DNA from 2 places in the Azospira sp. MPR-E4 genome. Region 2 is predicted to be linked to the other one. Evidence: predicted binding sites of a transcription regulator. Region 2 holds the regulator's gene; the other holds the start of a gene.
What was found. The regulator sigma-54, encoded in region 2, starts transcription at its own class of promoters, with help from an activator protein. The targets are predictions, from matches to a motif close to TGGCACGCTTNCTGCTNA.

Region 1 (5,931 bases), on a different contig from region 2:
GGGTAGGTGGTGAAGAACTGATTGTTCTTGTGGAAGATGTCCGGCATGCGGCGGTACTTCTTCAGGTCCTTCATGACAAAGCTGTCGTCCAGCTTGGCCTTGTACTTGGAGAGGTTGGGGGCGGTGAAGGCCTTGCCCGCCTGCTTCAGCTCCACCAGGGTCTGGGCCGCCAGCATGCCGGTGGTCATGGCCAGGTTGGAGCCTTCGCGGTGGATGCCGTTGACGAACATGCCGGCATCGCCGGCGATCAGCCAGCCGTCGCCATAGACCTGGGGCACGGCGTTGTAGCCGCCTTCGGGGATCAGGTGAGCGGCGTATTCCTTCATCTCGCCGCCTTCGATCAGGGGGGCGATGGAAGGATGCTTCTTCATCTTGTCCAGCAGCTCGTAGGGCGTGGTCTTCTGCTTCTTGAAGTCCGACAGCATGCAGCCGATGCCTAAGGTGATGGATTCCTTGTTGGTGTAGAGGAAGGCGGTGCCCATCATGCCTTCGGAGATGGTGCCGGCCATTTCGATGACCACGCCCTCTTCCTCGCCGATGTTGAAGCGGGCCTCGATGGTCTCCTGGGGCAGGAAGTGGATTTCCTTCACCGCCAGGGCCACGTCCTTGGGCTTGATCTCGGGATGGAAGCCGGCCTTGGTGGCCAGGCGGGAATTCACCCCGTCGGCCAGGATCACCGCGTCGGCGTAGATTTCGCCGCCCTTGCGGTCGGTCATCACCCCCACCACCTTCTTGCCGTCCAGCAGCAGTTCGGTGACGGTGGTCTCGCAGATGGTGAGGGCGCCGACCTCCCGCGCCTTCTTGCTGAACCACTGGTCGAAGTGGGCGCGGATGATGGTGTAGCGGTTGTAGGGCGGCTTGTTGAAGTCCTCGGAGCGGTAGTTGGTGCCGACGTAGGAGTTGTCGTCCAGGATCCACACCCGCTGCTCGATGAGATGGCGCTCCAGGGGGGCGTCGTCGCGGAAGTCGGGAATGATCTTCTCGATGGCGTCCGAGTAGAGGATGGCGCCCTGCACGTTCTTCGAGCCCGGGGTTTCGCCCCGCTCGATCTGCAGCACCTTGAGGCCGCCCTTGGCCAGGGTGTAGGCGGCGGCGTTGCCGGCCATGCCGGCGCCGACCACGATCACGTCAAATTTTTCAGCCATGGTGTTCTCCTGTTAGCCGGCTTTTTTGGCTTGCGCCAGGTGGGCCTTGAAGGCTTCGGTCAGCGCCGGGAGGATGGTCATGGCGTTGCCGACGATGCCGTAGTGGGCGAAGTCGAAAATGGGGGCATTGGCATCGGTGTTGATGGCGATGATGACGTCGGCCCCGTCCATGCCCACCCGGTGCTGGATGGCGCCGGAGATGCCGGCGGCGATGTACAGCTTGGGCCGCACCGTCTTGCCGGACTGGCCCACCTGGCGGTCCAGCTCGGCCCAGCCGGCCTGCACCACCGGACGGGAGGCGCCCACCTCGGCGCCCAGGACCTTGGCCAGGTCCCACACCAGCTGGAAGTTTTCCGGCTTCTTCAGGCCCCGGCCGCCGGAGACGATGATGTCGGCGAAGGGCAGGTTGGGCTTGTCCCGGGTGTCGTCGGCGATGAACTCCAGCACCTTGGTGACGATGGAGGTTTCGATCATGGAGAAGGGCACGGTGACGATTTCGCCGCTGCGGCTGCCGTCGGCTTCCGGCATGGCCATCACCCGGGGCCGCACGGTCGCCATCTGGGGCCGGTGGCGCTGGGTCATGATGGTGCAGAGCAGGGAGCCGCCGAAGGTGGGACGGGTGGAGGCCAGGTTGCGGGTCTCGGTCTCGATCACCAGTTCGGTACAGTCGGCCACCAGGCCGGTGCCCAGGGTGGTGGCCACCGAGCCGGCCAGGTCCCGGCCCAGGGTGGAGGCGCCGAGCATGAGGATTTCCGGCTGGTAGGTGTTCACCAGGTCGGTCAGGGCCTTGGTGTAGGGCTCGTTGCGGTAGTCCTTCAGCACTTCGTCCTGCATCAGGTAGCACTTGTCGGCGCCGTAGGTGAAGGCCTCGCCGCAGATGCCGGCACCGCGTTCGCCGGGGCCGCACATGACCACGCCGCACAGCTGCACGCCGAGGGCGTCGGCCAGCTTGCGGCCCTCGCCCAGCAGTTCCCAGGAGACCGGATGCACTTCGCCGCGCTCGCTCTCGACGACCACCCAGACGTGCTTGTAATTGACGAAGCGGGGGTCCAGTTCGACCTTTTTCTTCGCCGGCTTTTTCGGTTGTTCGCTCATGGCTGTTGTCCTCTTCCCTGGTTAACCCGCCCGCTTGGCGATTTCCTTTTCCAGCTTGGGATGCTGGGTGAACACCTTGGCCAGGAGGGTCACGGCCAGGTTCTTCGGATCGTTGTCCACCGTCTCCACCATCTCGGCCCGCTGGCTGCGGGGGCGGGGGGCGAAGACCTTGCTCACCACGGTGGGGCTGCCCTTGAGACCGATCATCTCGGCATCGTCGATGCCGGCGGCTTCCCGGTTCCACACCTTGAGGTCGTAGCGGGCGGCGCGGAACAGGTCGTCCAGGTCGCCGAAGCGCATCTCGTTGGTGCCTTCAAGCATGGTGATGAGGCAGGGAGTGGCGGTCTTCAGCAGCTGCACGCCGCCCTCGGCCCGGCGCTCCACGGTGATTTCCTTCTTCTCCAGGTCCAGGTCCACGATCTTGGAGACGTAGGTCAGCAGCTGGTAGTCGAGGCGCTTGGCTATGCCGGGGCCCACCTGGGCGGTGTCGCCGTCGATGGTCTGCTTGCCGGTGAAGATCAGGTCCACCGGCATGTTGCCCATGATCTTCTTGATGGTCGTGGCCAGGGCGTAGGAGGTGGCCAGGGTGTCGGAACCGGCGAAGGCCCGGTCGGACACCAGGATGGCGTCGTCGGCGCCGTAGGAAAGGCACTTGCGCAGGGCCGCCTCGGCCATGGGCGGGCCCATGGTGACCACGGTGACGGTGCCGCCGAACCTGTCCTTGAGGCGCAGAGCCTCTTCCAGGGCGAACAGGTCGTAGGGGTTGATGATGGCCGGCACCCCCTGGCGCATGATGGTGTTGGTCACCGGATGCACCCGGATCTGGGCCGAGTCCGGCACCTGCTTGATACAGACGACGCTATGCATGGCTTGCCTCTCCTAGGGAGCGGCGCAGGCTATCCACGGATACCCGCTGCACGCCCTGTTGAAACACTTTGAAAACCTTCTGCTCGATCCCGGAGGAATGAACGAAATCGGTATAGGCCCGGGCCAGCAGCTCCCGGCACTTGATGCGGCTCAGGCCCTCGTTGAGGCCCGCCAGTCCGCCTTCCCGGGCCAGGTACTGGTTGAAGCGCTTGAGGATGTGCAGGCGCGAGACGCTGACCACGGCCGGGTCGTATTCCAGGCCGAAGTAGTCGAGGAATTCCTCGGCGGTGGAGAGCTGCTGCAGTTCGTCCATCAGGGTTTCCATAGGCTTCTCCTTGTTCAGACGACATGCAGCCGGGGGGCCGGACGGCCGCTCCCCTGCATCCCTTCCAGGTAGTAACTCATCAGTTCGCGAAAGCCCGGCGGGCGCTTGAAGGCCATGGCGTAGCTGCGCACCCGGGAGAGGATGCGGCGGGCCATGCCCTCGTCGATATCGATGCCCAGGTCCTTGTAGGCGTGGATCACGGCGGTGGAACCGGAATGCTTGCCCAGCACGATGCGGTGGCCCTTGCCCACTTCCGCCGGATCGAAGGCCTGGTAGTTGGCCGGGTTCTTGGCCAGGCCATCCACGTGGATGCCGGCCTCGTGGGTGAACACGTTGGCGCCGACGATGCTCTTGTTCACCGCCACCGGCCGCCCCGAAGCCTTGGCCACCAGATCGGAGATGGCCGGCAGCTGTAGGGGATCGACGCCGCTGTCGATGTCGTAGAGATGCCGGAGGGCGATCACCGACTCTTCCAGGGGCGCATTGCCGGCCCGCTCGCCCAGGCCGTTGACCGTGGTGTTGATGTGGGTGGCGCCGGCGGTCACCGCGGCCAGGGTGTTGGCGGTGGCCAGCCCCAGGTCGTCATGGGCGTGGATTTCGATTTCCAGGTCGCTGCGGGCCCGCAGGGCGGCGATGCGCTGGTGGGTGATGAAGGGGTCCAGCACCCCCAGGGTGTCGGCAAAGCGGAAACGGCGGGCGCCGGCGGCCTGGGCCGCCTCCATGACCCGGTGCAGGAAGTCCAGGTCGGCCCGGGAGGAATCCTCACCGCCGACGCACACCTCCAGCCCCGCCGCCCGGGCCTCGGGCACGAAGCGGCGGATGGAATCGAGCACCCAGCGGTGGTCCTTGTTCAGCTTGTGGCGGATCTGCTGGTCGGAAACGGGAATGGAGAGATTGACGATGTGGGCATTGCAGCGCCGCGTCACTTCCAGGTCGGCGGCGCACATGCGGCCCCACACCATGAGCCGGGTGGACAGCCCGAGGCCGGCGATGGCCCGGATCACTTCCTGCTCCTGCTCGCCCATGGCGGGAATGCCCACCTCCATCTCCGGCACCCCGGCCGCCGCCAGGGCCTGGGCAATGGCCAGTTTCTCCGCGGCGGTGAACGCCACCCCGGCGGTCTGTTCGCCGTCGCGCAGGGTGGTGTCGTTGATGGTGATGGTTGTCATGGCATGGCCTCTTGCCGGGGTATCAGCAATAAGGGTGCCAGGGCCGGAAATTCCGACAAAACAACATTACATCAATATGTTACACGCCTGACATGGAGCCATGTACAGGGCGAGGGGAATGCGACATTTGTCGGATATCGGACAGGCGGCCGAAAGCCTCGCTCCACCCTCAATCCGCCTTCAATCTGCCAACTCGGCACCACTCTCGCGCAACAGTTCCTTGAGGACGGAACGGTGGCAATGGCGTTCGTCCTCGCAGTAACAGCCCACGGCAAAGTTGCTTTGCCGGGACAGCACCGCCAGCAATTCGATGGCATGGCGGTTCTCCGGCGTTGCCATCTCGCTTCGGTATTTCCGCACAAAGGCGGCCCACTCCGCCTCACTGGCGGCCGCCTGGGCCAGCTTCATGGCCTCCAGGCTGGGGGCCAGGTTGGGAAACCACACGTCGTACCAGTCCCGGCTGGCGTATTCGCGCTTGGGGACGCCACGGGGCGGCCGCCGCACGGTGCCGATGCGGGTGCCTTCCCCCGGCATCCGGGGGGTTCCCAGTCGAATGACTCTTACCGCCATGGCCCACTCCTTCTGATTTTTTTCCTGCCCATGATAAACCGCCGCCAACAACCGACAGTCTTGCCCCCCCTGCCTGCCCCGGCTATCCTCCGCCCCGGCGGTCGGTGTACCGCCACCATTTTTCAGCGGCCAGGCCGCTTTTAAGCTGCGGTGCCATCCCCATCGCGGCGGCTTTGTTTTGGGGAGTCTGTCATGTCCTTTTCCCGTCGTAACTTCCTGGCGACTGCCGGCGCCCTGGGCGCAGGTGTCGTCTCCCGGGCCCATGCCGGCAACCTGGTGTTGCCCTCCCTCGGCGCCGAACTGCTGCCGCCGCCCAAGGGCAAGCGCGTCGTCGTCTGCGGCGGCGGCTGGGGCGGCCTCACCGTGGCCCGCTACCTGCGCAAGCTGGACCCGTCGGTCGAAGTGGTGCTGATCGAACGCAACCCGGTGTTCTGGTCCTGTCCCATGAGCAACAAGTGGCTGGTGGACATCGTCGGCACCGACCTGCTGGTGCACGACTACCTGACCGTGGCGAAGAAATTCGGCTACCAGTTCCTGCAGTCCGAGATCGTCGGCATCGAGCGGGACAGGAAGAAGGTCATCACCGGCCAGGGCGCCATCGGCTACGACTACCTGGTGCTGGCCCCCGGCATCCGCTACCAGTACGAAGCCTGGTTCGGCGACGACCGCAAGACCATCAACTACACCAAGGCCAACTACCCGGCGGCCTACATCCCCAGCGCCGAGCACATCACCCTGAAGAAGAAGCTGCACAGCTTCA
Region 2 (5,931 bases):
CGCCACCACCACCGGATGGCTGCGGACCCGCAGCCAGCGCACCTCGCCGTCGCGGATGATGCGGAATTCCTGGTCGGCGGCTTCCCCCGCGAACTGCCGTTCGAAAGCAGCCAGGGTGGCTTCCCGGTCCGCCGGATGCAGGTCGTCGGCCCAGCGCATGGCGTTCGCATACAGCTCGGCGGCGGAATGACCGCTGAGACGCTGGGTGGCGCCGCTGACGAAGGAGAAACGCCGCTCCTCCGCCTCCAGGGTCCAGATGACGTCGTCGAGGGAATCCAGCACCTGTTCCAGGCGCTCCTCCGCCCGGTTGCGGTCCTCCTCGGCGCTGCGGCGCTGCCGGTTGGCGGCGGCCAGGGCCAGGGTCACGGCGGTGAGGGAGGCGATCAGCACCTGCAGCTTCACCTGCACCAGCTGGGGCTCGATATTGGCGAAGGGGCCGGTGCCCAGGGCGGCGAAGACGGCGGCCGTCAGGGCCGTGGTGGCCAGGGCCAGGGTCACCAGGCGCAACTCGCAGCTGAAGGCGATCCAGATCAGGGTCAGCAGGAGCAGCAGGCCGGCGTAGGCAAAGGATTCGGGGGCCCGCTCGGAGAAGAACCACAGGCTGCTGAGGGCGGCGGCGACCACCGCCGCCACCGCCAGATGGCGCCAGCGGCCCTGGTCCAGGCCTTCCCGGGGCTGCAGCCAGGCCAGCAGCAGGGGGGCCAGCAGCTGGGTGCCGGCCAGGTCGCCCACCCACCAGCCGCGCCAGGCGGGCAGCAGCTGGGCCGGCTCCAGGCTGCCGCCCAGGCTCAGGGCACCGACGCCCAGGCTGGCGCTGATGGCGCCGCCCAGCACGGGGGCGCTGAAACACAGGTGCAGCACGTCCTGGGGGCGGCCCAGGCGCGGATCGAACTGCAGGGGACCCCGCAGCAGACGGTAGCCGGCCCAGGCGCCGAGGGCGTTGCCGGCGCCCATGAGCAGGCCGGTGAGGGGAGCAAAGCCGCTGATGAGGGCGCTGCCCAGGGTGGCCAGCAGCACTGCCGGCCACAGCCGGCCGCCGCCCAGGACGAGGGCGGCCAGGGCAATGCCGGCGGGGGGCCAGAAGGGCACGAAGAGGCCGTGGCCGGCAGTGCCGATGGCCATGGTCAGCTGGGCCACCGCCAGATAGGCGGCAAACACCAGCAGCAGCCCCGGGAGCAGGGGCAGGCGGGCAGCGGGGAGGGGAGCGGCGGCCGGGGGCGCCAATAATCGCTTTAGCATAATTTGCGCCATTTTCCCTGCTTTGCCGCGGTGTTCCAAGGCCTTTGATGCTGGGGATAACACGTAGTCCGGGTAACTTGGCGTAGGCCGGAGGGTTTGTGCCATAATCAGCCGCTTGATTTTGGGGAATTCAGTCATGGACGACAACAAGGCCAAAGCACTAACCGCCGCACTGGCGCAGATCGAAAAGCAGTTCGGCAAGGGCGCCATCATGAAGATGGGCGAGACCGAAGTGGACAAGGGTGTGGACGTGGTGTCCACCGGCTCCCTGGGCCTGGACGTGGCCCTCGGCGTGGGCGGCCTGCCCCGGGGCCGGGTGGTGGAAATCTACGGTCCGGAATCCTCCGGCAAGACCACCCTGACCCTGCAGGTCGTGGCCGAGATGCAGAAGCTGGGCGGCACCGCCGCCTTTATCGACGCGGAACACGCCCTCGATCCCCAGTACGCCCAGAAGCTGGGCGTGAACATCGGCGAGCTGCTCATCTCCCAGCCGGACAACGGCGAACAGGCCCTGGAAATCGCCGACATGCTGGTGCGTTCCGGCGGTGTGGACGTGATCGTGGTGGACTCCGTGGCCGCCCTCACCCCCAAGGCCGAAATCGAAGGCGAGATGGGCGATTCCATGATGGGCCTGCACGCCCGCCTGATGAGCCAGGCCCTGCGCAAGCTCACCGCCAACATCAAGAAGACCAATACCCTGGTCATCTTCATCAACCAGATCCGCATGAAGATCGGGGTGATGTTCGGTTCCCCGGAAACCACCACCGGCGGCAACGCGCTCAAGTTCTACGCCTCCGTGCGCCTGGATATCCGCCGTATCGGCGGCATCAAGAAGGGTGACGAGGTGATCGGCAACGAAACCCGCGTCAAGGTGGTGAAGAACAAGGTCTCCCCGCCCTTCCGCGAAGCCCTGTTCGACATCCTCTACGGCGAAGGCATCTCCCGCGAGGGCGAGATCATCGAACTGGGGGTGGCCAACAAGCTGATCGAGAAGTCCGGCGCCTGGTACTCCTACAAGGGCGAGAAAATCGGCCAGGGCAAGGACAACTCCCGGGAATTCCTCAAGGCCAACCCGGCCATTGCCCAGGAAATTGAAGGCAAGATCCGGGAAGCCCTGGGCGTGGCCAATCCCGCCCCGGCGGCCGCTGCCGGGGAATGACCCCGAGCCTGCGCCAGCGGGCCCTGGGGCTGCTGGCGCGGCGGGAGTACAGCCGGGCCGAACTGGCCCGCAAGCTGGCGCCCCACGCAGAATCCGAGGCTGAGCTGGAGACCCTGCTGGACGACCTGGCGGCCCGCCGCCAGCTTTCCGATGCCCGCTATGCCAGTGAAAGGGTCGCCATCCGCGCCCGCCGCTACGGCGATGCCCGGCTGGCCCAGGAGCTGCGGCAGAAGGGCGTGGCCGAGGAAACCGTCGCCGCGGCCCTGGCCCAGGGCGGCAGCGAGCTGGAACGGGCGCGCCAGGTGTGGCAGAAGAAATTCGCCGCCCTGCCCGCCGATCTGGCCGAGCGGGCCAAACAGACCCGCTTCCTCCTCAGCCGCGGCTTTGCCGCCGCCACCGTCCGCCAGGTGCTGCAGGGCGGCTGGGACGACGAGTCCGGCAGCGACTGGTAGAACCCCCGGGCGACACCTCTGGCACAATGCCTTTACGCCCCCGCATTCATAGAATCCGATAGCCCATGTCCGAGCAGAACCCCGACCTCATCGCCAAGCTTTCCGCCAACAACCTGAAAAAGCGCTACAAGTCCCGCACCGTGGTGCATGACGTGTCCTTCGAGGTGGGCAGCGGTGAGGTGGTGGGCCTGCTGGGCCCCAACGGTGCCGGCAAGACCACCTGTTTCTACATGATCGTCGGCCTGGTGCCCTCCGACGGCGGCTCCATCCAGCTGCAGAATCAGGAAGTGACCCACTTCCCCATCCACAAGCGGGCCCATCTGGGCATTTCCTACCTGCCCCAGGAGGCTTCCGTCTTCCGCAAGCTCAACGTGGAGGAGAACATCCGCGCCGTGCTGGAACTGCAGAAGCTGCCCAAGCACGAGATCGACCTGCGCCTGGAGGAACTGCTGGAAGAGCTGCACATCGGCCACATTCGCGCTTCCAATGCCGCCGCCCTGTCCGGTGGCGAGCGCCGCCGGGTGGAAATCGCCCGGGCCCTGGCCACCTCTCCCCGTTTCATCCTGCTGGATGAGCCCTTCGCCGGCGTGGACCCCATCGCCGTGCTGGAAATCCAGAAGATCATCCGTTTCCTCAAGGACCGCAGCATCGGCGTGCTCATCACCGACCACAACGTGCGTGAGACCCTGGGCATCTGCGACCGGGCCTACATCATCAATGAGGGCCGGGTGCTGGCGTCTGGCCGCCCGGATGAGATCGTTTATAATGAAGACGTCCGAAAAGTATATCTGGGCGAGAGCTTCCGTCTCTGACGAGCCCAGTCTCCGAGTCTTTCCCTCAACCCGCTCATTGCCGCCGGCCCCTTCGGCCCCGGGTCCATGAAACCAACCCTCCAACTCAAACTCTCGCAGCACCTGGCCCTGACGCCACAGCTGCAGCAGTCCATCCGGCTGCTGCAGCTGTCGACGCTCGAGCTGGAGCAGGAGTTGGAGAAGTATCTGCTGGAAAACCCCCTGCTGGAGCGCGAGGACGAGAACTACGAGCCCTCCTACAGCGGGAGCGAAGGCGAATACGCCGGCAGTACGGCCGAGGCCGCTGCCGAAGGCCCGCGGGAAGGCGATAGCGGCGAATCCGGTGAAGGCGCCGACAGTCACGGCCCCGAAGAAGTCCGGGACGACAGCCGGGACAGCCTGGGCGAGGGCGAGGACTGGTTTGCCGAAGGCAGCTACCCTTCCGCCTCCCGCGACGAGGACGAGGATTCCGACTTCCAGGAAGTGCAGGCCGCCAACACCTCCCTGCGCGACCACCTCAACTGGCAGCTGGGCCTGATGCAGCTCTCCGAGCGGGACCGGCAGCTGGTCAGCTTCCTGATCGAGGCTCTGGACGAGGACGGCTACCTGACCCAGCCCCTGGAGGAGCTGCAGGAAGCCCTGCCGGAAGAGCTGGAAATCGACCTGGACGACCTGCAGATCGCCCTGCGCCACCTGCAGCACCTGGACCCGACCGGTGTCGGCGCCCGCACTCCGGGCGAATGCCTGGCCCTGCAGCTGGAAGCCCTGCCGGCCGACGAGGTGCGGGACCAGGCCCTGAAGCTGGTGCGCCATCATCTGGAACTGCTGGCCGGCCGGGACTTCACCAAGCTGAAGAAGCTGCTGGGCTGCGACGACGAGCGCCTGCGCGCCGTCACCAACCTGGTGAAGAGCCTCAACCCCCGGCCCGGCGCCCAGTACGCGCCCCTGGATGCCCGCTACATCACCCCGGACGTGGTGGTGAAGAAGGTGCGCAACCAGTGGACCGCCAGCATCAATCCGGACGCCTACCCGCGCCTGCGCATCAACCGGCTCTACGCCGAGATCCTCTCCAAGCAGCGCGGCTCCAGCCTCTCCGGCCAGCTGCAGGAGGCCCGCTGGCTGATCAAGAACGTGCAGCAGCGTTTCGACACCATCCTGCGCGTGTCCCAGGCCATCCTGGACCGCCAGCGCCAGTTCTTCGAACACGGCGAGGTGGCCATGCGTCCCCTGGTACTGCGGGAAATCGCCGAAACCCTGGGCCTGCACGAATCCACCGTTTCCCGGGTGACCACCCAGAAGTACATGGCCACCCCCCGGGGCATTTTCGAACTCAAGTATTTCTTCGGCAGCCACGTGGCCACGGATACGGGGGGCGCCTGTTCGGCCACCGCCATCCGGGCCCTGATCAAGCAGCTGGTGGCGGCCGAAGACCCCAAAAAACCCCTTTCGGACAGTCAAATATCCGAAATTCTTGGCCAACAAGGCATTGTTGTGGCGCGTCGAACCATTGCAAAATACAGAGAAGCGCTCAACATTTCGCCGGCCAACCTACGCAAGTCCATCTAAAAAAGGAGCGAGCCATGAACCTGCACATCACCGGACATCACCTGGAAGTCACCCCGGCGATCCGCGACTACGTCACTGCCAAGCTGGAGCGGGTTACGCGTCACTTCGACAGCGTCATCGACGTCAACGTCATCCTCACCGTGGAAAAGCTGAAGCAGAAGGCTGAAGTCACCGTGCGCGTGCCCGGCAAGGACATCCACGTGGATGCCGAGGATGCCGACCTGTATGCCGCCGTGGACACCCTGATCGACAAGCTGGACCGCCAGGTGCAGAAGTACAAGCAGAAGGCCCAGGATCACCACCGCGACACCATCAAGAATCACATCGAAGAGTGATCTGATTCCCTCTCCGGGACTGGGATGAAAGGCATAGGCGGCGGGGTCGTTTTCCGTTATGATCCCGCCACTTTTCGCCAGGTATCCTGCCTGAATCCCAGTCTCCAACCGGCCCTGCCGCCGCCATCCCGCTGTTCGGGGAAGGTTCCCGCCCCATGGATCTGATCGCCAAACTCCTCCCTCCCGCCCACATCCTGCTGGACCTCGAAGCCAGCAGCAAGAAGCGGGCATTCGAGCAGGCCGGACTGCTGTTCGAGAACAACCTGGGCATCGCCCGGGCCACGGTTTTCGACAGCCTCTTCGCCCGGGAAAAACTCGGTTCCACCGGCCTGGGCCAGGGGGTTGCCATTCCCCACGGCCGCATCAAGGGGCTCAAGGAAGCCGCCGGC

Region 1: nifV (homocitrate synthase) is a predicted target of sigma-54. The motif match lies at 4,624-4,641, and genes of this name have one in related genera.

Annotation. Positions count from the first base shown of each region.
Region 1 is NZ_JBXAST010000023.1:50-5,980, reverse strand. It holds gene AC1RTA_RS08855 (FAD-dependent oxidoreductase) at 1-1,145, opposite strand, end outside; gene AC1RTA_RS08850 (electron transfer flavoprotein subunit alpha/FixB family protein) at 1,158-2,240, opposite strand; gene AC1RTA_RS08845 (electron transfer flavoprotein subunit beta/FixA family protein) at 2,262-3,107, opposite strand; gene nifW (nitrogenase stabilizing/protective protein NifW) at 3,100-3,432, opposite strand; gene nifV (homocitrate synthase) at 3,447-4,601, opposite strand; gene AC1RTA_RS08830 (DUF488 domain-containing protein) at 4,782-5,171, opposite strand; partial or broken gene AC1RTA_RS08825 (FAD-dependent oxidoreductase) at 5,364-5,931, shown strand, end outside.
Region 2 is NZ_JBXAST010000016.1:18,182-24,112, forward strand. It holds gene AC1RTA_RS07120 (PAS domain S-box protein) at 1-1,239, opposite strand, end outside; gene recA (recombinase RecA) at 1,376-2,398, shown strand; gene recX (recombination regulator RecX) at 2,395-2,850, shown strand; gene lptB (LPS export ABC transporter ATP-binding protein) at 2,916-3,662, shown strand; gene AC1RTA_RS07140 (RNA polymerase factor sigma-54) at 3,729-5,207, shown strand; gene hpf (ribosome hibernation-promoting factor, HPF/YfiA family) at 5,222-5,542, shown strand; gene ptsN (PTS IIA-like nitrogen regulatory protein PtsN) at 5,698-5,931, shown strand, end outside.